DNA from 3 places in the Bradyrhizobium sp. LjRoot220 genome. Region 3 is predicted to be linked to each of the others. Evidence: predicted binding sites of a transcription regulator. Region 3 holds the regulator's gene; each other region holds the start of a gene.
What was found. The regulator PhoB, encoded in region 3, activates phosphate uptake and scavenging genes when phosphate is short. The targets are predictions, from matches to a motif close to TGTCATNNANCTGTCAT.
Positions count from the first base shown of each region.

Region 1: ACSQ84_RS25500 (alkaline phosphatase) is a predicted target of PhoB. The motif match lies at 4,295-4,311, and genes of this name have one in related genera.
Region 2: phnG (phosphonate C-P lyase system protein PhnG) is a predicted target of PhoB. The motif match lies at 3,136-3,152, and genes of this name have one in related genera.

Region 1 covers NZ_CAXUPS020000006.1:448,097-455,906, forward strand. The annotation lists gene rlmN (23S rRNA (adenine(2503)-C(2))-methyltransferase RlmN) at 139-1,356, shown strand; gene ACSQ84_RS25485 (hypothetical protein) at 1,502-1,993, shown strand; gene ACSQ84_RS25490 (phosphatase PAP2 family protein) at 2,033-2,788, shown strand; gene argG (argininosuccinate synthase) at 2,907-4,244, shown strand; gene ACSQ84_RS25500 (alkaline phosphatase) at 4,395-6,155, shown strand; gene ACSQ84_RS25505 (TetR/AcrR family transcriptional regulator) at 6,176-6,796, opposite strand; gene ACSQ84_RS25510 (homocysteine S-methyltransferase family protein) at 7,030-7,810, shown strand, end outside.
Region 2 covers NZ_CAXUPS020000004.1:25,849-33,658, forward strand. The annotation lists gene phnK (phosphonate C-P lyase system protein PhnK) at 1-31, opposite strand, end outside; gene ACSQ84_RS18430 (alpha-D-ribose 1-methylphosphonate 5-phosphate C-P-lyase PhnJ) at 24-908, opposite strand; gene ACSQ84_RS18435 (carbon-phosphorus lyase complex subunit PhnI) at 905-2,008, opposite strand; gene phnH (phosphonate C-P lyase system protein PhnH) at 2,011-2,619, opposite strand; gene phnG (phosphonate C-P lyase system protein PhnG) at 2,619-3,077, opposite strand; gene phnF (phosphonate metabolism transcriptional regulator PhnF) at 3,197-3,925, shown strand; gene phnE (phosphonate ABC transporter, permease protein PhnE) at 3,933-4,796, opposite strand; gene phnE (phosphonate ABC transporter, permease protein PhnE) at 4,793-5,677, opposite strand; gene phnD (phosphonate ABC transporter substrate-binding protein) at 5,779-6,714, opposite strand; gene phnD (phosphonate ABC transporter substrate-binding protein) at 6,780-7,718, opposite strand; gene phnC (phosphonate ABC transporter ATP-binding protein) at 7,779-7,810, opposite strand, start outside.
Region 3 covers NZ_CAXUPS020000008.1:122,331-130,140, reverse strand. The annotation lists gene argF (ornithine carbamoyltransferase) at 1-792, opposite strand, end outside; gene ACSQ84_RS28235 (aspartate aminotransferase family protein) at 792-2,000, opposite strand; gene ACSQ84_RS28230 (GcrA family cell cycle regulator) at 2,481-2,990, shown strand; partial or broken gene ACSQ84_RS28225 (LysR family transcriptional regulator) at 3,199-4,137, opposite strand; gene ACSQ84_RS28220 (tripartite tricarboxylate transporter substrate-binding protein) at 4,258-5,238, shown strand; gene ACSQ84_RS28215 (protocatechuate 3,4-dioxygenase) at 5,247-5,825, shown strand; gene phoB (phosphate regulon transcriptional regulator PhoB) at 5,834-6,535, opposite strand; gene phoU (phosphate signaling complex protein PhoU) at 6,616-7,332, opposite strand; gene pstB (phosphate ABC transporter ATP-binding protein PstB) at 7,344-7,810, opposite strand, start outside.

The sequences.
Region 1 (7,810 bases), on a different contig from region 3:
TACGTACCCCGCTCTCCCCTCATGGTGAGGAGGCGCGTCAGCGCCGTCTCGAACCACGAGGCCCGGCTTTCATCCTTCGAGACGCGGCGAAGACGCCGCTCCTCAGGATGAGGGAGAAATTTTTCGGAACAGAACAAGATGACCGTCGCTTCAATCGGGAGCAGTTCCTCGGCTCAGGCTCCCCTCGAGAAAATTCCGCTCGAAACCTATGTGCCGCCGGCCAAGCCGTCGCTGATCGGGTTGTCGCGTGCGGAAATCGCCGACCGGCTCGGCGAGATCGGTGTGGCGCCTGCGCAGCGCAAGATGCGCACGCAGCAGCTCTGGCACTGGATGTATGTCCGCGGCGCCAAAGACTTCGACGCGATGACCAGCATCTCCAAGGAAATGCGCGCGCAACTGGTGCAGCATTTCACCGTCGACCGTCCGGAAGTGGTCGCCGAGCAGGTCTCCAACGACGGCACCCGCAAATGGCTGCTGCGGCTGCCGAGCGGCAATTCCCTCGAGAAGGCGCATGAAGTTGAGTGCGTCTACATCCCCGAGACCGATCGCGGCACGCTGTGCGTCTCCTCGCAGGTCGGCTGCACGCTGACCTGTTCGTTCTGCCACACCGGCACGCAGCGCTTGGTGCGCAACCTCACCGCCGGTGAAATCGTCGGCCAGATCATGGTGGCGCGCGACCGCCTCAATGACTGGGCCGACCGCGAGACCCCGACCGGCAGCCGCCTCGTCACCAATGTGGTGATGATGGGCATGGGTGAGCCGCTGTATAATTTCGACGCGGTGCGCGATGCGCTCTTGATCGTCGCCGACAATGAAGGCATCGGCATTTCCCGCCGCCGCATCACGCTGTCGACCTCCGGCGTGGTGCCCAACATCGTGCGCGCCGGCGACGAGATGGGCGTCATGCTGGCGATCTCGCTGCATGCGGTGCGCGACGAATTGCGCAACGAATTGGTGCCGCTCAACCGCAAATATCCGATTGCCGAATTGCTGCAGGCCTGCCGCGATTATCCGGGCTCGTCGAATGCGCGGCGCATCACCTTCGAATATGTGATGCTCAAGGGCGTCAACGATTCCATGGATGACGCCAAACTGCTGGTAAAAATGCTCAAGGGCATTCCGGCCAAGATTAACCTCATTCCGTTCAATCCGTGGCCCGGCACCAAGTACGAATGCTCGGACTGGGACCAGATCGAAAAATTCTCCGAGTATATTTTCAACGCCGGCTACTCCTCGCCGGTGCGCACGCCGCGCGGCCGCGACATCCTCGCCGCCTGCGGCCAGTTGAAATCGGAGACCGAAAAATTGTCCGCCCGCGAGCGCCAGGCGCTGCGCGCGATGGCGATGACGGATTAAGGCTGTTGCTAAACCCGTCATTGCCTGCGGCAAACGCAAAGCGTTTGCCGCAAGGGAGCGCGGCGACGAAGCAATCCACACTATTGACGAGGATGCATGGATTGCTTCGCTTCGCTCGCAATGACGACAAGATAGGTTTGATGCAATGGCGCTGATCGGCCGCCTCTTCGTGGTCCTGTTCGCATTCCTGTTCGCCTGTCTGGCGGCGGGGGTGATCGTGGTCGGCGCGGTGCTGTATCCCGAATTCAGCGATCTCGGCGCAGGGCCGATCGATCAGGGCGCGATCAATGTCGTGCTGGGGTTCGGCTTCATCTTCATCTCGGGCTTTGCGCTGCTGCCGGCGCTGATCGTGGTTCTGATCACCGAAGCGTTTTATGTCCGCAGCGTGCTGGCCTATGCGGTCGGCGGCGCGATCGTAGGCTGCGCCTGCTATCTCGGTCTGGTCCCGTTCGATCCCGAGACGATGCGCTTTGATGGCATCATCCGCCGCCATCTCGAAATCATGACCGGGGCCGGCATCGTCGCAGGTCTGGTCTACTGGATGATCGCAGGCCGCACCGCGGGCGCGTGGCGCGAGCCGCCAAAACCCTCGCGGCCGCCACCGCCGCTGCCCGCGCATTCGCGGCCGCATCGTTGAGTCTTCCCATCCGCCATCCCCTCGGCTAAACCCCGCGCCATGAACCGGACCGGACTTCTCATCGCGCTTGGGCTGGCGCTCATCATCGGACTGCTGTTCGGAATTTTCCCCGAACTCGATCTCAAGCTGGCGGCGGTGTTTTACGACCCCGAGACCACGTCGTTTCCGCTGAAGCGCAGCGTGCTCGCCGCCATCGCCCGCGACGCCGCGATGTGGATCGCATGGGCGCTCGCACTGCCGTCGCTTGCGGCGATCGTGGTCAAGCTGGTGCGGCCGGACCGGCCGATGTTCATTCCCGCGCGTGCCGCGGTATTCCTGCTCAGCACCATCCTGCTATCCGCCGTCGTCCTCACCAACCTCACCTTCAAGAGCTATTGGGGCCGGCCGCGGCCGGTGGTGGTGACGCAGTTCAACGGGCCCCAGGAATTCGTGCCGTATTGGGATCCGCGCGGCACGTGCGGGCGCAACTGCTCGTTCTTCTCCGGCGAGGGCGCCACCGCGTTCTGGACCTACGCGCCCGCGGCGCTGGCGCCGCCGGCGTGGCGGCCTTTGGCCTATGCGGCGGCGACCCTGTTCGGGATCGTCACCAGCGTGCTGCGGATGGCATTCGGCGGGCATTTCTTCACCGATGTGGCGGCCGCCGGCCTGGTCAGCTTTCTGGTGATCTGGCTGGCCCATGGCTGGCTGTACCGCTGGCCGTCGACCCGGGTCTCCGATGCGTCGGTCGAGGCCGCGCTGGCACGATGGGCCCGGCCCTGGAACCGCCTGGCGAAGCGCTCGCGCCAGCCGGGTTAATCTGACCCCGGCCGGTTGCCATTTGGGCTATTAAAGGCGTGCCCATCAGCGCAAAGTTTGTTATTCGCGCAGCTAAAGCCGCACACGACATCCGCCATTTCGACCGATTGGAAGCACGATGAGTACGATCCTGAAGAGCCTGCCCAAAGGGGAAAAAGTCGGCATCGCTTTTTCGGGCGGTCTCGACACCTCGGCGGCGCTGGTGTGGATGAAGCAAAAGGGCGCCCGCACCTTTGCCTATACCGCCAATCTCGCGCAGCCGGACGAGGCCGATTACGACGAAATTCCGCGCAAGGCGCTGGAATTCGGCGCCGAGAAAGCCCGGCTGGTGGATTGCCGCACGCAACTGGTCCACGAAGGCATTGCCGCGATCCAGTCCGGCGCCTTCCACGTCTCCACCGGCGGCAACACCTATTTCAACACCACGCCGCTCGGTCGCGCGGTCACCGGCACGATGCTGGTTGCGGCGATGAAGGAGGACGGCGTCAACATCTGGGGCGATGGCTCCACCTACAAGGGCAACGACATCGAGCGGTTCTATCGCTACGGCCTTTTGACCAATCCCAATCTTCGGATTTACAAGCCCTGGCTCGACCAGCAGTTCATCGACGAATTGGGCGGCCGCGCGGAAATGTCGGCGTTCATGACCGCGAATGGATTTGCCTACAAGATGAGCGCCGAAAAGGCCTACTCGACCGACAGCAATATTTTGGGCGCAACCCATGAGGCCAAGGATCTCGAAAGCCTCGACAGCGGCATCAAGATCGTCAATCCGATCATGGGCGTGCCGTTCTGGCGCGACGATTGTATCGTCAAGGCCGAAAAGGTCGTCGTGCGTTTTGCGGAGGGCCAGCCCGTTGCGCTGAACGGCCAGACCTTTGCGGATCCGGTCGCGCTGTTCCTCGAGGCCAACGCCATCGGCGGCCGGCACGGCCTTGGCATGAGCGACCAGATCGAGAACCGGATCATCGAGGCCAAGAGCCGCGGCATCTATGAGGCGCCCGGCATGGCGCTGCTGCACATCGCCTATGAGCGCCTGGTCACCGGCATCCACAACGAAGACATGATCGAGCAGTATCGCATCAGCGGCATACGCCTCGGCCGGTTGCTCTACCAGGGCCGGTGGTTCGATTCGCAGGCGTTGATGCTGCGCGAAACCGCCCAGCGTTGGGTGGCGCGCGCCGTCACCGGCGAGGTGACGCTCGAATTGCGCCGTGGCAACGACTACTCGCTGCTGAACACCGAGAGCCCGAACCTGACTTATAAGCCGGAACGGCTGAGCATGGAGAAGGTGGAGGATGCGGCGTTCACGCCGGCAGACCGCATCGGCCAGTTGACCATGCGCAACCTCGACATCACGGATACCCGCGCCAAGCTGAAGCTTTATTCAGACACCGGCTTGCTATCGAGCGGCGATGGTTCCGAAATCTTCAAGCTCGGTAACGACAAGGACTGAACGGCCGGAGGCCGGGCTCTTTTCGCCACCTCTGCATCGCTGCGGGCGGCCGTTACATAGGTGTCATTCGGGCTGGATAGAATTGATCGCCTTCACTTCTGCGCAAGCAGCGGCTTGTCGCTGTTCCGCAGGCAAGCACGCGCGGAGCCGATTTTGATCAAGCCAATCACCGTCATCACCCTCGCCGTCCTGCTCTCGGCATCGCCGGCTGTTGCCCAAACCGTCTATCCGATCGACCGCGCCGAAATCCTCTCCGGCGCGCAGTTCGATTTCAAGGTTGAATTCCCCGACAGGGTCGACCAGGCGAAACTGAAGGTAACCGTCAACGGCCAGGACTACGCCGCCGTGTTCGGCCGGGCCGCAACGTTCATCGAGCGCGAAGACGGCAGGGACCAATCCGCGCTGCTGCTTCGCGATGTCGAACTGGCAAAGCCCGGGCCGGTCGTCGTCGAGGTCAGTGACGGCACCAAGAGCCGCAAGGTGACGTGGACGGTCTACGACACCGGGCCACGCAAGGCCAAGAACGTCATCCTGTTCATCGGCGATGGGATGTCGCCTGCGCATCGCGTCGCGGCGCGGCTGCTTTCCAAGGGCATTGCGGAGGGCAAGAGCCTCGGCAAGCTTGCGATGGACGACATGCCGCATACGGCGCTGGTGGCGACCGCCGGCTCGGATTCGATCATCACCGATTCGGCAAACTCGGCCAGCGCCTATTCCACCGGCCACAAGAGCGCGGTCAATGCGATGGGCGTCTATGCCGACCGCACCAGAGACGCGCTCGACGATCCCAAGGTCGAGACCATCGCGAGCCTGGCCAAGCGCCGGCTTAAGATGAGCATCGGTATCGTGACCACCACCGAAGTCGAGGACGCCACGCCGGCGGCGATGGTGGCGCATACGCGCCGCCGGGCTGCCTATGACGAGATTGTCGAGCAGCTTTTCGCGGCGAGGCCCGAGGTGTTGCTGGGTGGCGGCAGCGCGAACTTCCTGCCGAAGTCGGCGGCCGGATCCAAGCGCAAGGACGAGATCGACTATATCGCCCGGTTCCGCGACGCCGGCTACGCCATGGCGACGACCGCAGGCGAACTCAATGCGCTGGCGGCCAAACCCGAGACGCGCCAGTTGCTCGGGCTGTTCGCCACGAGAAATATGGACGGGGCGCTGGATCGCAAATTCCTCAAGGGCGGCGGCGTCAAGAAATTTCCCGAGCAGCCAGACCTGACCGAGCAGCTCCAGGCCGCGCTGAACGTGCTGTCGAAAAACGAGGCCGGCTTCTTCCTGATGGTGGAATCCGGATTGATCGACAAATACGCGCATGCCCTCGACTTCGACCGCGCCGTCTACGACACCATCATGCTCGACAATGCGGTGCGCCTCGCCCGCGACTGGGCGAGCAAGCGCGGCGACGACACCCTGATCCTGGTCACACCGGACCATAACCACCCCAACGCTCTTGTCGGCACCATCAATCACGACATGAACACGACGTCGGAGGCGCCGATGCGCGAGCGCGTCGGCGTCTACGACAAGGCCGGCTTCCCGAATTACCCGGCGCCCGATGCCGACGGCTATCCGTCGCGCGTCGACGTCAGCCGGCGGCTCGCCATCTTCTCGGCCAGCCTGCCCGACCATTACGAGACCTTCCGCCCCAAACTCGACGGCCCGAACGACCCGACCATGAAGGGAGACGACGACGGAACCTTCAAGGCCAACGAAAAGTACAAGGGCGTTCCCGGCGCCGTGCTGCGGCCCGGCAATCTGCCGGCGATGATGAACGCCAGCGTGCATTCCGGCGAAGACGTCATCCTGACCGCGACCGGGCCCGGCAGCGAACGGGTCAGGGGTTCGATGGACAATACGGAGGTCTTCCGCGTGATGGTCGACGCGCTGGGGCTCGCCGCGGCGAAATAGATTCTGATGATCGGCGCGCGTCAGGAAGGCGATGGAGCCGAGAAAATCAGCTTCACGCAGCTTCGGAAGATCAGGATCTGGCGTTCCAGCCGGCCCGGATCGTTCAGCGTTTTCGACATGATGATCGCACCGTCGACAATGCAGGACACCATGTCGGCGAGATCGTCGAGATCGACCGGCTCCCTCGGTGGATGGACCGCGGCGATCCCGCCGAGGATGTGGCGGAAGCGCGCGTTCCAGTCGCGCACCGACTGTGCGGTGGGATCGCGCACCTCGCGGTCGAACAGCCGCTCCTGATAACAGATGCTTGCAATCAGGCAGCCGGGATGCCCGTTCGGCAGATCGGCCATCACTTCGGCGAGCAGCTTCAGCGAAATCAGGAACGCTTGCAGCGGATCGTCCGACAGCTGCCGGCCGCGCGCGAAGACGTCGTCGAACAGCTGGTCGTTGGTTTTGACGTAGCGGCGCAGCATTTCGCGCGCGAGCGCATTCTTGTCCTTGAAATGATAGAAGAAGCCGCTCTTGGTGAGGCCGGCCTCCGCGATCACCTCGTCGATCGACGTGGCGCCAAACCCCTTGGCGAGCACGGCGGCTTCAGCAATCTCGAGAATTCGCTCGCGGGTCGCTTCGCCTTTTCCCATTCGGTGTCTCCAAAAACTGTACTCGCGGTACGGTTTGGTCTGCGTGCAGCAGCGCCGCGGATTCGTGTCCGCCGTACAACCCTCTGATTCCGTAGCATTTTACGGCCGGGGATGCAGCTGCACCACGAGCCGTCTAGGAAGCCGCGACACAATGCAGCACCAGTTCGGCCAGACCGAACCGCGCCACGTGAGACCTACCATCAGAGCCATTTGCCGATTACGGAGATATTGCAGTGACAAAATATCGATACGACCTGCCGCAGCGCCGCGGGGGCATTTTCCTCACCGACGGCGGCATGGAAACGACGCTGATCTTCCACGAAGGGATTGAACTGCCGCATTTCGCCGCCTTCGTGCTGCTCGACAGACCGGAAGGCCCGGACTCGCTGAAGCGATACTACCAGGCCTACATGGCGGTCGCACGCGACCATGGCGTTGGCTTTGTGCTGGACAGCCCGACATGGCGCGCCAATCCCGATTGGGGCGCCCTGCTTGGCTACGATGCGGCCGCACTCAGGGCGATCAATATTCGCGCGATCAAGCTGCTCGCGGAGCTGCGCGCCGATTGGGAAAAGCCGACGACGCCTTGCGTCGTCAGCGGCGCCATCGGCCCGCGCGGCGACGGCTACAAGGCCGGCAACATGGATGCGGCCGAAGCCGAGATTTATCACGGCGCGCAGATCGCGGCCTTCGTCGAAGGCGGCGCCGATATGGTGACAGCCTACACGCTCACGAACATCAATGAAGCGATCGGCATCGCGCGCGCTGCCAGAGCGCAACAGATTCCGGCGGTGATTTCGTTCACGGTGGAAACCGACGGCCGTCTGGTCAACGGCGAAACGCTGCGCGAAGCGATCGAGGCGGTGGATCGCGCGACCCAGGCTTCGGTCGAATACTTCCTGGTCAATTGCGCGCATCCGACGCATTTCGAACACGCGCTGAAAGCGGACGAGGCCTGGGTCAAGCGCATCCACGGCATCAGAGCCAACGCGTCGACCAAAAGCCATGCTGAAC
Region 2 (7,810 bases), on a different contig from region 3:
GCGGCTGATCGTCGAGGGCTTGCTCAGCCATGCGCCCTCTCCTTGTGCGGTGCCGCGCTTTCGCTGCCGCGATGACCGGCCGACTGGCGGCCTTCGCAGTAATCGGTGTCGGAGCAGACGAACATCCGGCCGCCTCTGTCGTCGGTGACGATTTCATCGAGGTAGGAATCGTCGGCCCCGCACAGCGCGCAAGGCGCATCGAACCGGTAGCGCGTGAACGGATGATCCTCGAAGTCGAGCGATACCACGGTGGTATATGGCGGGATCGCATAGATGCGCTTCTCGCGGCCGGCGCCGAACAATTGCAACGCCGGACAATTGTCCATCTTCGGATTGTCGAATTTCGGCGTCGGCGACGGGTCCATCACGTAGCGCGCGTTGACCTTCACCGGATAGGCGTAGGAGGTCGCGATGTGGCCGAAGCGCGCGATGTCTTCATACAGCTTGACGTGCATCAGGCCATATTCGCCGAGCGCATGCATGCGCCTCGTTTCGGTCTCGCGCGGCTCGAGGAAGCGCAGCGGCTCGGGGATCGGCACCTGATAGACCAGAATTTGCCCGCCATTCAGCGGCGCTTCGGGAATCCGGTGCCGGGTCTGGATCACGGTGGCGTCAGCGGTCGCGGTCGTCGTCGCGACGCCCGCGGTCTTGCCGAAAAACTTGCGGATCGAGATCGCATTGGTGGTGTCGTCGGAGCCCTGGTCGATCACCTTCAACACGTCTTCGGGCCCGAGGATCGCGGCCGTGACCTGCACGCCGCCGGTGCCCCAGCCATAGGGCATTGGCATTTCCCGGCTGGCGAACGGCACTTGATAGCCGGGGATCGCGATCGCCTTGAGGATCGCGCGGCGGATCATTCGTTTGGTCTGCTCATCGAGATAGGCGAAATTATACGTCGGCGCGTTCATTCCGCGGCCTCCTGCATCGGCGGCGCCTCTGTGGCTTCCGTGAACTCCTTGCGCAATTTGCGCAGCAGGCCGAGTTCGGACTGGAAGTCGACGTAATGCGGTAGCTTCAAGTGCTCGACGAAGCCGGTCGCTTGCACATTGTCCGAATGCGACATCACGAACTCCTCGTCCTGGGCGGGTGCGATCACTTCCTCGCCGAGCTCGCGGGCGCGAAGCGTGCGATCGACCAGCGCCATCGACATGGTCTTGCGCTCGCTCTGGCCAAACGCCAGCCCATAGCCGCGCGTAAAACACGGCGCCTCGGTGGCCGAGCCCTTGAACTGGTTGACCATCTGACATTCAGTCATCGCGATGGCGCCGAGCGGCACAGCGAAGCCGACATCCTCGGCCATGAATTCGATCTCGACCTCGCCGAACCGGATTTCGCCGGCAAAGGGATGGTTGCGGCCGTAGCCGCGCTGCGAGGAATAGCCGAGTGCCAGCAGAAAGCCCTCGTCGGCGCGCGCCAGGTTCTGCAGGCGCAGATCGCGATCGGCCGGGAAGCTGAGCGGTTCGCGCGTGAGATCGCCAACCGGCGCCTGTGCATCCACCTCGGGCGAGCGCTCGATCAGGCCGTCACGGCCCAGAATGTCTGTCACGCGCGGCGTCGCCGCGAGCGACGCTTCGCTTGTCTCCGGCGCTTCCGGAGAAAATCCCTCCGCGAGCTGTGGATCGAGCAAGCGATGGGTGTAGTCAAAGGTGGGCCCAAGTATCTGGCCCCCCGGAATATCCTTGAAGGTCGAGGATATTCGCCGCCGCACCTGCATCGCGCCGGTATCGACCGGCTCGGTGGCGCCGAAGCGCGGCAGCGTGGCGCGGAAGGCGCGCACCAGGAAGATCGCCTCGATCATGTCGCCGCGCGCCTGCTTGATTGCGAGGGCCGCGAGTTCTCGATCGTACAGCGAGCCTTCGGTCATGACGCGGTCGACGCCGAGCGAAAGCTGTTCGGAGATCTGGGACAGCGACACCTCGGGAACGTCACGATCACCGCGCCGCTCATGCGCCAGCAGCCGATGGGCGTTCTCGATGGCGCGTTCTCCTCCCTTGACGGCAACGTACATGTCTAGCCTCCTCTCGCGACCAGCCGTGTGGTGCGCGGTATCGCGACAATCGCGTCGTCATGGACCAGCACGACGTCGATGCCGCGCGGAAACAGCGCGGCATTGACGGCGAGCCGTTCGACCAGATCATGCGGCCGGATCGCGGCTTGCAGGAGTGCTGTGCCGTCGATGCCCGGCCCGCGCAGTTCGAGGGCGGGCCCCTGCATCAGGCTCTCGACCTGCAGGATCAGCGTCGTCGAACGATCCGGGTATTCATTGCTGCCGAATGCGAAGCGGTCGAGCGCAGGCAGCTCGCCGGGGCTGCCGATCAAGGCAAAGCTGCTGATCGAGGAATCCGCGATGACAGGCGCGCTGGTGTGGAACTTGAGCCATTTGGCGACATCTGATGTCGCCGACATCCGGCTGTCGAGCCAGATCGGCGTATCATGATCGAACAGCGTCAACGCAATGGCGGCGGTGCCGCGCATCATCGCGGCAGGCGCACCGGCGACGGCGGCAATGCGCTGAACGCTGCCGGGACACGCCAGCGCATCCATGACGGAGCGGAAGGTCGATTGCGCCGACAACACCTTGTCGGCAAACCCCGCGGGCAGTTCGGCAACGGTCGTCATCAGCCCTCTCCCCGCACCAAGGTGTAGAAATCGACCCGCGTCGCCGCCGCCTCGGCGGCCTTGCGGTTCCGCTTTTCCGAGATCGCCGCGCGCAGCGGCGCGATCACCTTTGCCTCGACCAGACCTGCGAATTGATCCGACTGCACCATGGCGTCGCACAGCGCGATCATCCGCGCCTTCTCAGCGTCGCGGCCGAGCGTGTAGCCGAAGCCGACCTCACCGCTCGAAAGCCGCACCGCAGCACGCGACACCGTGGCTTCGCCGAGGTTGAAGGCCGCGCCGTCGCCGCCAATGCGGCCGCGCACCATCACGAGGCCGCTTTCCGGCTCGCGCAGGTTTTCGTGCGCCGGCAGCGCGATCGCCGCCAGCCGGCCCGAAATCTCCGATGGCTCGGAATGCGCGAGCACCGCCATGACCGCCTTGCGCTGCGTCTGCTTGTCGTTCTCGGTTGCCGTCATATCCACCTTGCCGGAATCAAGTTGTCTATGCTAATAGACAACTTCATAACCAAACGCCATGACTGTTTGGTGACAACAGGGTTGTTTTTTCGGATGATCGTTCCGGGTAGTTTCACGCCATGAGCATGCAGGACGCAGCCTCGGGTGTGGCGTTGTGGCGGCAGGTTGCCGACGGGATTGAACGCGGCATTGCCGAGGGCCGCTTCGCCGCGGGCGAAAAGCTGCCGGGCGAGATGGAGATCGCCGAAACCTATCGGGTTAATCGCCATACGGTGCGCCGGGCGCTGGCTATGCTCGCCGAACGCGGGCTGGTGCGCGCCGAGCGCGGCAGCGGAACCTATGTCGAGACCCAGCGCCTCGCCTATCCCTTGCGTTCGCGGACGCGGTTTTCCGAAATCGTCGGCGCCGGCGGCCATGAACCGCGCGGCCTGCTGATCGATGCGTCCGACGATGCCGCAACACGTGAACTGGCGCGGGAACTCGGGCTGAAGACCGGCGCACCCCTGGTCCGGATCGAGTCGGTGCGGCTCGCCGACCGCACGCCAATCTGCGTCAGCACCTCATGGCTCTCCGCCGAACGCTTTCCCGACGCCGGGCGCATCTTCGCCAGTGTGCGCTCGATGACCAAGCTGGTCGCGCATTACGGCATTCGGGATTACCGCCGCGCCTCGACCAGGATCACTGCGGGGATCATCGACGCCACCGACGCCGCGCGGCTGGAACTCGCGCTGGGACGTCCGATCCTTGTGGTCGACAGCACCGACGTCGATCCCGACGGCACGCCAATCGTAACCAAGCACTCGCGCTTTGCCGCCGAACGCGTGGAGTTTCTGGTGGAGGATAGGTGACGTTGAGCTAGTCGCGTACCGCCCCCCGGCCAATGATCGCGAACCGCAGCCGAGCGGAGATAAAATCTATCACCGCAACTGTGATAAGAACCATGATGATCAGGAATGCAACATGATCCCAGTTTTGCTGATTGATCTCGTTCGAAAGGTAAAGGCCGATTCCCCCCGCACCGACAATGCCGATCACGGTCGCGGAGCGCGTGTTTGATTCAAAGTAATAGAGCACCTGGCTCAGGATGACCGGGAGCACCTGAGGAACCACGCCAAATCGAATTTGATGAAGCGCAGATCCTCCGGTCGAGGTCACACCGTCGACCGGCTTGGTGTCGGCGGTCTCAATCGCCTCGGAAAACAGTTTGCCGAACGACCCTATGTCAGACATCGCGACTGCCAAAATGCCGGCGAATGGCCCGAGCCCGACCACATTGATGAAGATCAGTGCCCAGATCAGCGTATCGACACCGCGTATCGTATCGAGAACGCGGCGCGACAGGAAATGCAGGATACGCTGACCGACCACATTCTTGGCGGCGATGAAAGCAAGCGGAAACGAGATGACCGCTGCCAGCAGCGTACCCAGAAAGGCGATGGCGAGGGTTTCAGCGAGACCCTTGAGGTAAAGATGCAGCAAGCTGCCCGGACTTGGAGGAAACATCAAGCCGATGATGACGCCTAGACGGCTTATTCCGGTTACCAATTTTTCGAACGAGAAGCCCAGCCACACCATGCCGAACACGAACAATCCGACGAGGGCAACGGCGACCGTCACCACCTGCATTCGCTTCAACGGCGACGGCCTGAAAATGTCGGGATAGGCCTGCGCCAGGCGAGCCCGGTCAGCCCCGGCGAGCGACGACGGTTGCGACATCATCGATGTCCCTCAATTCCGAGAAGTCGGTGGCGCAAGCGCTCGGTGAGGAGATCGATAACAATCACTGTCGCAATGATCATCAACAGAATTGCGCTGACGTCCGAGTAATAGAACTGGCGGATTGATCCCAGCAACTCCTTGCCGATTCCTCCGGCCCCCACAAAGCCCATCACGGATGCGCCGCGTACGTTTATTTCGAAGCGCAGCAACGTATAACTTACAAAATTAGACAGGATCTGGGGCACGACGGCAAAACGGATTTGTTGCACCCAACTCGATCCGGTCGCGCGGACACCATCGACGGGCTTCATATCGATGTTTTCGGTAACTTCGGCGAACTGCTTGCCGAGCGCCCCGGCCGTGTGAATGGCGATGGCCAGGACTCCGGGTACCGGACCGAGCCCTAGGGCGTAAACAAACAATAGTGCGAAAACGATCTCCGGCACCGTGCGGCAAAATTCAAGCAAACGCCGCACCAAACTGCGAACGAAAACATTCGCGATCAGGTTTGCGCTCGCAAAGAAGCAAAGAACAAAGCCAATCGATGCGCCGAGAAAGGTTCCGACGTAGGCGACAAGAAGCGTTTCAGCCAACAGCCGGAGCCAGCCGTCCCAATTCCAGAACCATTCGGCGAAGTCGGTACCGAGATGCGCAAGTCGCAGCTTCGGCAGGATGTCGTAGAGATAGCTCCAGAACCTTGGAAGCCCTTCGACAAATTTGCGCAGATCGACCTCGCCGCCCCAGGCAGCCAGCGCGGTGCACACGGCAAGGGCCAACGCGAAAAGCAGGGTCCGACGGCGCTTTGCGCCGACAGCCGCACTGTATTGGCCGAGGAGCGCCGCGACCTGCTGGTCGCCAAGACGATGAAGGTGACTAGTCAAAATATTGTCCTGCCCCACTCGCGCGTGGGACGATGGTGAGCGAACAAACGCGATGATGACGGCAGCGGGCGGCAATCAAGCCCGCAGCCGTCGCCGACCGTTCAGGAGGCCTTCTTCTTCCGCTGTTCGTCGAGCCAGAGGTTCATCTTCACCGACTCTTCGTAGTCTTTCGCGGTCACCTCGACGAAGCCGAGATCCTTGCCGTCCGACAGTTTGGCAAACGCGTCTTTGTCCTTCTGCGGAGCGTCGACGAACGCCTTCGCAATTGCCTTTTTCAGGTCGACGGGCATGTCGGCCAGATAGGCGAACGGCGAACCCGGCAGTAGCGGCGATTTCCAGGCGATGCGGAAATCTTCCTTCTTCATCAGGGTGCCGTCCGTTCTTTTCACCATGCCCTTGTTGAGCATGCGCGTCAGGTTCGAGTCATCCTCCGAGTTCCACCAGTTGACGGCAGCATCGACGGTTCCGGCGGCCAGCGCCAGCACGGCATTCTCATGGCTGCCAGTGGTCTGGCCGACCTTGAAGTACCGGTCGATCGGGAAACCCTGCTGGGTCAGGAAGAAGTTCGGGGCCTTGAAGCCGGACGTCGATTCCACGTCGACGAATCCGAGTGTCGTTCCTTTCAGATCCTCGATCGATTTGTACTTGCTGTCGGCGCGCACATACATGACGGAGTAGTAGCCGATCGATCCGTCGCTGTTCTTGGTTGTGACAAACGGAATGACGTTGCCACCCGATACCGTGTTGGCCCGCGCATACGAGCCAGGTCCATAAAAGCCGACGTGAATTTGCTTGTTCTTCTGGCCCTCGATCACCGCTGTGTAGTCGCTGGCAACCCGCAAGGTCACTTTGACGCCCAGTTCCTTGGACAGGTAATTCACGAACGGGGTATACCGATCGAGGGTACCGGTGGCGTTTTCGGCCGGCACGATGGCGAACACGAGTTCGGGATACTTGTCCTTCCAGGACTGGGCCAAGGCCGGAGTGGTCAGTGTCAGACCGATCGTCAAAGCCAAAAGGCTGCGGCGCGTAATCATCGATTTCTCCCTCTGAAATTCTGCGAAACCATCGGTGGATTTGGTGACAATGGAACGACGCGCGGTCAGTTACCCCGGTGCTTTCGCTGCTGGTCCAACCAAAGATTCATCTTCACGGATTCGACGTAGTCTTCCTTGGAAACCCGGGCAAAATTCTCAACCTTGCCGTCGGTCAGGGCGTCGAACGCGGCCTTGTTCTTCTTCGGGGCATCGACGAATGCCTGGATAATTGCGGCCTTCAGGTCGTCAGGCATGTCGGCAAGGAGCGCGAAGGGGGAGCCCGGCAGCAACGGCGACTTCCAGATGATGCGGAAATCCGCTGGGGTCATTGGAGTGCCGTCAGCCTTCTTCAGCATTCCCTTGGTGAGCATACGCCTCAAATTCGAGTCGTCTTCCCCATTCCACCAATTGACGGCGGCATCGACCGTCCCGCCCGCAAGCGCGAATATCGCGTTCTCGTGGCTGCCGGTTGTCTGCGCCAGCTTGAAGTGTTTTTCGACGGGAAAGCCCTGGTCGGCCAGAAAAAACGTCGGCGCCTTGAACCCGGATGTGGATTCGACATCCACCAGCCCGAGGACTTTTCCCTTGAGGTCTCCGACCGACTTGTACTCACTTTCGGCACGCACATACATCACCGAATAGTATCCGATCACCCCGCCGGAATTGCGCAGCGTCACGAAGGGGACGACGTTTCCATTGGACACGGCGTTGGCGCGTGCATAGGAACCGGGACCATATTGTCCGATGTGAATCTGGCGGTTCTTCTGGCCCTCGATGACCGCGGTGTAGTCATTGGCAACCCGCAGGGTCACCTTGACGCCGAGTTGCTGGGTCAAATAGTCGGCAAAGGGTCCGACACGGGCCAGAACACCGGTGGCATTTTCCGCCGGCACAAGCGCCATTACCAGTTCGGGATACTTGGCTTTCCAGTCCTGTGCGGACGCGGCAGAGCCAGCAAAGGCCCAGACCGAAGCTATGGCAAGAACGAGGCGGCGACTGATCATGACTTTCCCTGTCTCCTTGCAGCGAAACAGGCCGATTGCCGGCTTGTAACGATGCGGTACTCAAGCCGCAGCGGCGGTACCGAGCGCCGGAA
Region 3 (7,810 bases):
GCAGTGCATGAACAGCGCGTCGGGCTTGGCCAGCGACATCAGCTGCGCGTTGACCTGATAGGGCTTGAGCACGTTGTGGCGATGTTCGCCGTCCTTGTCGCCCATCGACACCCAGGTGTCGGTGACGACGCAATCGGCGCCGGCTACGGCCGCTTCGGGATCGTTGCCGAGCACGATCGGCGCCTGCGTCGCCTTGATCCAGTCCTTCATCGCCTTGTTGGGCGCGAGCTGCGGCGGGGTTGCGACGTTGAGATTGAACTTCAAACGTTCCGCCGCATGCGCCCATGACGCCAGCACGTTGTTGTCGTCACCGGTCCAGGCCACGGTACGGCCTTCGATCGAACCGCGATGTTCCTCGAACGTCATCAGATCGGCCATCACCTGGCAGGGGTGCGAGCGCCGGGTCAGCCCGTTGATGACGGGCACGGTGGCGTTGGCCGCAAGCTCCAGCAGCGCATCGTGGTTGAGGATGCGGATCATGATCGCATCGACGTAGCGCGACAGCACGCGCGCGGTATCGGCGATGGTCTCGCCGCGCCCGAGTTGCATCTCGGCGCCGGTCAGCATGATGGCCTCGCCGCCGAGCTGGCGCATGCCGACATCGAACGACACCCGGGTGCGAGTCGACGGCCGCTCGAAGATCATTGCCAGCGTCTTGCCCTCGAGCGGCTTCCTGGGCGCCTCATGCGCCTTCAGCTTCGCCTTCATGGCGACGCTCAAGGCCAGCATGTTGCGCAATTCCTTGGGCGGCAGCTCGCTGATATCGAGGAAGTGGCGAAGAGATTTGCTCATCACCCCGCCGCCTTCTTCAAACTGTCGCCGGACAGCGCGATGCAGGCGCGTTCGAGGCTCTGGACCGATTGTTCGATCTCGGATTCGGAGACGATCAGCGGCGCGAGGAAACGCACGACATTGTCGCCGGCGCCGACGGTCAGCAGCTTCTGGTCTCGCAGCGCGCCAACGAGATCGCCCGAGGGCACCACGGCCTTGACGCCGATCAGCAGGCCCTCGCCGCGCACTTCGGCCAGCACGGAAGGATAGCGATCGACCACGGAGGCCAGCTTCTGTTTCAGGAGCAGCGACACCTTCTGCACGTGATCGAAGAAGCCGGGCTTGAGCATCACGTCGAGCACCGCGTTGGCGGACGCGATCGCCAGCGGATTGCCGCCGAAGGTCGAGCCGTGCGAGCCCGGCGTCATGCCGGAAGCCGCCTCTGAAGTAGCCAGGCAGGCGCCGATCGGAAAACCGCCGCCGAGCGCTTTTGCCAGCGACATGATGTCGGGGGTGACGCCGAGGCGCTTATAGGCAAACAGATCGCCGGTGCGGCCCATGCCGGTCTGCACCTCGTCGAAAATCAGCAGCAGGCCGTTGTCGTCGCACAATTGGCGCAACGCCTTGTAGAACGCGTGCGGCGCGCTACGCACCCCGCCCTCGCCCTGCACCGGTTCGATCAGGATCGCCGCGGTCTCTGGCCCGACCGCCTTCTTCACCGCTTCGAGATCGCCATGCGGCACCTGGTCGAAGCCATCCAGCGGCGGACCGAAACCTTCCAGATATTTGGCCGAGCCGGTCGCCGCCAGCGTGCCCAGCGTGCGGCCGTGGAACGCGCCTTCGAAAGTGACGAGGCGATAGCGCTCGGGATGGCCCTTGGCGGCATGATAGCGGCGCGCGACCTTGATCGCGCATTCCATCGCTTCCGCGCCGGAATTGCAGAAGAACACCAGATCCGCAAAGCTCTGCTCGCACAGCCTTGCGGCAAGCTTGTCGCCGTCCGGGCTCCTGAACAGGTTCGACATATGCCAAAGCTTGGTGGCCTGCTCCTGCAAGGCTGCGACCAGATGCGGATGGCAATGACCGAGCGCATTCACCGCGACACCTGAGGTGAAGTCGAGATAGCGCTCGCCTGTCGTCGAGATCAGCCACGCGCCCTCGCCGCGCTCGAAGCCGAGATCGACTCTCGCGAATACGGGAAGCAGATGCGACGGGGCGCTGTTGGTCATGGCCATCACTGACGGTTGGAGACCGGCCACAAAGCGTGCATTGGCGCGAACGCGGCACAGCCGGTCTTGCGAAAACAAAACGTGCCGCCTTTTCGGGGCGGCACGTGGCAGGCATTCTATGCGGGCGGTGGACCGTGTCAACACACCTCAAAAGCGCCTTCCTGCGGTGCGAAACAGCAATCCTGCAGGATTCCGGGGCGGTGGAAAACGCCGAATACAATGCATAGATAGTCGGAACATGTGGACGCACCGATGCGGACTCTTGCGCCTGAGTCACGCCATATTGTAGCCTCTGGGCTGTCGGGTACGACATCTCGTGCGGCGGTACTGACCCTTAGAAGCCCATTTTGTACGGCGTAGACGTTCGGGCGATTTTCGCGCCCGGCGAGGGCTAAGGGATTCTGCCCGCTGGGATTTTTGAGAATTGGCATCGCCAGCGCTGCCCCCGGTTTGGCCGGCTCTGTGCGAAGGGAAAATGCGATGACGGTATTGACCTGGTCGGACGATCGCGTCGAGCAGCTTAAGAAACTCTGGGAGGGCGGACTTTCCGCCAGCCAGATCGCCGCGGAACTTGGAAATGTGACGCGAAATGCGGTGATCGGCAAGGTTCACCGGCTCGGCCTTTCCGGCCGCGCCAAAAGCCCCTCCTCGGCCGCGCCGCGGCAGCGCAAGGCCCGCCCCGCCCCGCAGATGATGCGGGTGGCGCGTCCGGTGTCGCGCGGCAACACCGCGCTGGCCCATGCCTTCGACGTGGAGATGGAGCCGGATCCGGTCGCCTACGACAATGTGGTGCCGATGAGCCAGCGCCTGACGCTGCTCGAGCTGAACGAGGCCACCTGCCACTGGCCGATCGGCGACCCCTCGAGCTCGGAATTCTTTTTCTGCGGCGGCAAGGCGCTCAACAGCCTGCCCTATTGCGCACATCACTCGCGCATCGCCTATCAGCCGGCCTCCGATCGCCGCCGTCCGGCACCGAAGCCGACGCGGTAAGGCGACGCTCACTGATGTCGTCCCGGCCTTGAGCCGGGACCCATAACCACCGATAGCAGTGGTTATGCTTAGCTGGTGCTCCAGCTTTTAAAACAATCAAGATTTGTGGTTATGGGTCCCGGCGTTCGCCGGGACGACGCGGATGTATCTGCGCCGCGCCCTACTCCACCTTCGCAAAACCGGTCATCCAGCGCATCACCGCCGCCCTTCACGGTGCGCGGACAAGTGATTTGGTGACCTCCCGCGCGCAATTGATAAACGCCTCCACCGCGGGGCTGAGTGTTCGATTTTTCAGGAATACGATTTCGGCCGAAATCCGAGGTCCGGAGGATTTCAGCGGTAAAACCTTCAAGGCGGCCTGATGCGCGCTCAGCGCCGCGACCGACGCCGGCAGGATTCCGACAAATTCGCCGCTGGCAATGAGCGACACCGTGAGCTGAATTGCTATGGTTTTGACCAACGGCTTCGGCGGCGAAAAATCATTGGCGCGAAACACCTCGGCAACCAGAGCACCCGGCGCGCTGTCGTAGGGTGGCAGGACCCAGTTGCCCTCGACGATATCCTTGAGAGCAATTCGGCGCTTTCGCGCCAATTCACTCTGTTACCCCACAACGAAGACAAACGGCTCATCGAACAGGACTTCGGAATGGAAGTCGTCCTGCTGGCCGGTGGCTCGCGTGATCAGCAGATCAATCTTGCGCTCGCGCAGCTCCTGGATCTGATGGTCGCCCGGATTGGTGAGCCTGACGTCAAGCTGAACACCGGGATGTTGCCTGGAAAATCTCCCCACAATGGGAGGCACTAGGCTGTGCAGAATGATGTCGGTGCATCCGAGCCTCACTTCGCCCGAATTTGGATCAGACAGATATTCCAGCGAGCGAAGGCCCTGCTGCATCTCGTCGAAGACATTGATTCCGCATCGAAGCAGCACCTCGCCATAGGCCGTGAGTTCGGCGCCCCGCGAGCCGCGATCGAACAATCGCACGCCGAGCGTGCCTTCGATTTCGGATATCGCCTTGGAAACGGCGGGATGGGAAATGCTGAGCCTGGCGGCGGCCTTCGCCATGCTACCGGTGTCGGCGACCGCCATCAGGATATGAAGGTCGCGCAGCTTGAGGCGACGGCCAATTCGATCCGACCAGTCCATCGCGAGCCTTAACCCAGTAGTTACAGGGATGTCGCGGTTTTCGGTCTACCAGATAATGGTCGGGAGGACCAGAGTGGCGGCGGTTTCGATGATGATCGACAGCCCCATGAGGATGATCACATGATCACAAAACGAAGGTTCGTATCGCTGGCGTGCGCCGGCGGTATCGCCGCCATCATCCCCGATGCGATCCGGATGGCGGCCGCTGAGACCGTCTCGCGCATGCTGGTGGGCTTCGGCGCCGGGGGCGCGATCGACGTGATCGCCAGACTGCTCGTGGAGGGAATGAAGCATGACGCCCCTTCCTTCATCGTCGAAAATCGTCCCGGCGCCGGCGGGCGTCTCGCGCTCGGAGCGCTGAAGAACAGCCCGGCCGACGGCACGGCGATGATCCTGACGCCTGCCTCCAGCGTCGCCGTATTCCCCCATGTCTACAAGACGCTTGGCTACGACGCGTTCAAGGATTTCGTTCCGGTCTCCACGGTTTGCTCGTTTCCGTTTCTGATCACCGTGGGTCCGATGGTGCCGGCCGACGTCAGAACGATGCCCGACTTCGCCAAATGGTGCGCGGCCAATCCGAAGCAGGCGACCTATGGCACGGCTGCGGCTGGTTCGATGCTGCATTTCACCGGCGTGACGCTGGCCAAGGCGGCTGGCTTCGAATTCGTGCATCTGCCCTATGGCGGCCCGGGCGGCATCCAGGATCTGACGGGCGGTCGAATTGCCGCAACGATCTATCCAATCGGGACCGCGCTTCCACACGTGCAATCCGGCGCCATTCGAGCGCTGGCGACAACCGGGCCACAGCGATCGCCACTGCTTCCCGATGTGCCGACGGTCCGGGAAGCAGGATATCCGGCGCTGGAAGCGATTGAATGGTTCGGCATCTTCGTTCCGGCCCATACGCCGGCCGAAACGGTGAAACGCCTCAATGCGGCGATCCGTGCCGCCGTGAGTGCCGGCAGCTTCAAAACCGCCTTGGCCAGGCTTTCAATGGACCCTGCCGGCGAAACGCCGCAGCAATTTGCGCAGCTGGTCAGATCCGATTTTGACCGCTGGGGGCCGATCGTGAGGGCCTCCGGCTTTGCGCCGGAAGATTGAGGCGCACCATGTCCATCTCAACCAACACGCGCCGACACCGGACACCGGACCAGATTCTCGGTCCCTACTTCCCGACAGGCCATACGCCGGTCCCGCAAGCCGACCTGACCTCAGTCAACGGGATCGACGGGCTGGCGCGGGGCGAGATCATCGAAGTCACCGGGAAGATACTCAATCTCGATGGCGAGCCTGTCCGCGGCGTCCCTGTCACAATCTGGCAGGCCAATACGTTTGGCCGATACGTGCACGCCAACGACCCCAATCCGGCGCCACTCGACCCACACTTTGTCGGCTGCATCGGCATTCGTTCCGATGACGACGGCATCTACCGGATCAAGACCGTAAAGCCCGGCGCCTATCCGGCAGGCCTGGACTGGATGCGGCCGCCGCACATCCACTTCGAGGTTCACGGCCGGTTCGAACGGCTGATCACCCAGATGTATTTTCCGGACGAACCGCTCAATGCCTGCGACAGGCTGCTCAACGCCGCGCTGCGTCCGGATTTGTTGATCGCAAAGCCGGTTCCGTCGGAAGGAGGATCCGGCCACCGCGTGCTGAATTTCGATATTGTTCTGGTACGGGGCTAAGCCGTGCCCTACTCCACCTTCGCAAACCGGTCGTCCAGCGCGTAGCCGGCGCCGCGCACGGTGCGGATCGGGTCCTGCTCGCGGCCGGGATTGAGCAATTTGCGCAGGCGGCCGATATGGACGTCGACGGTACGCTCGTCGATATAGATGTCGCGGCCCCAGACGCTGTCGAGCAGCTGCTCGCGGCTGAACACGCGGCCGGGATGTTCCAGGAAAAACTCCAGCAGGCGATATTCGGTCGGGCCGAGATCGATCGGGCGGCCCGAGCGCGCGACGCGGCGCTTTTCGCGATCGAGTTCGATGTCGCCATAGGTCAGCACGGTGGCGAGCCGCTCCGGGCTTGCCCGCCGCAACAGGCCTTTCACCCGCGCCAGGAGTTCCGGCACCGAAAAGGGTTTGACGATGTAGTCGTCGGCGCCGGTAGCCAACCCCCGCACCCGCTCGCTTTCCTCGCCGCGCGCAGTCAGCATGATGATCGGCAGCGTCTTGGTCTCCGGCCGCGCCCGCAAGCGCCGGCACAGCTCGATGCCGGACAGGCCCGGCAGCATCCAGTCCAGCACGATCAGGTCGGGCACGCGCTCCTTTAGCCGTGTGTCGGCGTCATCGCCGCGGCCGACGGTTTCGACCTCATAGCCTTCGGCATCGAGGTTGTAGCGCAGAAGCGTGGTCAGCGCCTCCTCGTCTTCAACCACCAGAATGCGTGCGTTCATCTATATGAGCCTCTTGATATCCAAATACCTTGACGCGATTGCCGTATGCGAACGTTTCTGGTTACGCTGTTAGTTCCGCTTTAGTTGCCTGGCACCGTGGTGGCGAAATTGGTCATGTCGCCCTTCGGACGCTTGTCGAGCATCTGCTGGCCTTCGATCATGTAGAACACGGTCTCGGCGATATTGGTGGAGTGGTCGCCGATCCGTTCGATGTTCTTGGCGCAGAACATCAAATGGATGCAGAACGAGATGTTGCGCGGATCTTCCATCATGTAGGTCAGCAGTTCGCGGAACAGCGAGGTGCAGATGGCGTCGACTTCCTCGTCGCCCTTCCAGACCGCCATCGCCGCCGGCAGATCGTGCGAGGCATAGGCGTCGAGCACCGACTTGACCTGCGACTGCACCAGATCGGTCATGTGTTCGAGGCCGCGGATCAGCTTCAGCGGCTGGAAATCGTTCTCCAGCGCCGCGACCCGCTTGCCCATGTTCTTGGCGAGGTCGCCGATCCGCTCCAGATCGGTGGCCACCCGCATGGCGCCGACGATCTCGCGCAGGTCGACCGCCATCGGCTGGCGGCGCGCAATCGTCAGCACCGCGCGTTCCTCGATCGCGTGCTGCAGGCGGTCGATTTCGACGTCGGAAGCGACGACGCGCTTGCCGAGCGCGACGTCGCGGCGGATCAAGGCATCGACGGATTCGGTGATCATGCGTTCGACGAGGCCGCCCATCTCGGCGACGAGGCGGGTCAGTTCCTGCAAGTCGCTGTCGAACGCCTTGGCGGTGTGTTCAGAAACCATGTGTTATCTCCTCAACCGAACCGGCCGGTGATGTAGTCCTGGGTGCGTCGATCGCCCGGCGAGGTGAAAATCTTGTTGGTGTCGTCGAACTCGACCAGTTCGCCGAGATACATGAAGGCGGTCTTGTCGGAGACGCGCGCCGCCTGCTGCATATTATGGGTCACGATGGCGATGGTGTAATCCTCCGCCAACTCCTGGATCAGTTCCTCGACCTTGGCGGTCGAGATCGGATCCAGCGCCGAGCAGGGCTCGTCGAACAGGATCACTTCCGGGCGCACCGCGACCGTGCGGGCGATGCAGAGCCGCTGCTGCTGGCCGCCGGACAGGCTGAGGCCCGAGGCATTCAGCTTGTCCTTGACCTCGTTCCACAGCGCCCCGCCACGCAACGCCTTTTCGACGCGGCCGTCCATCTCTGATTTCGAGATCTTCTCGTACAGGCGGATGCCGAACGCGATGTTCTCGTAGATCGTCATCGGAA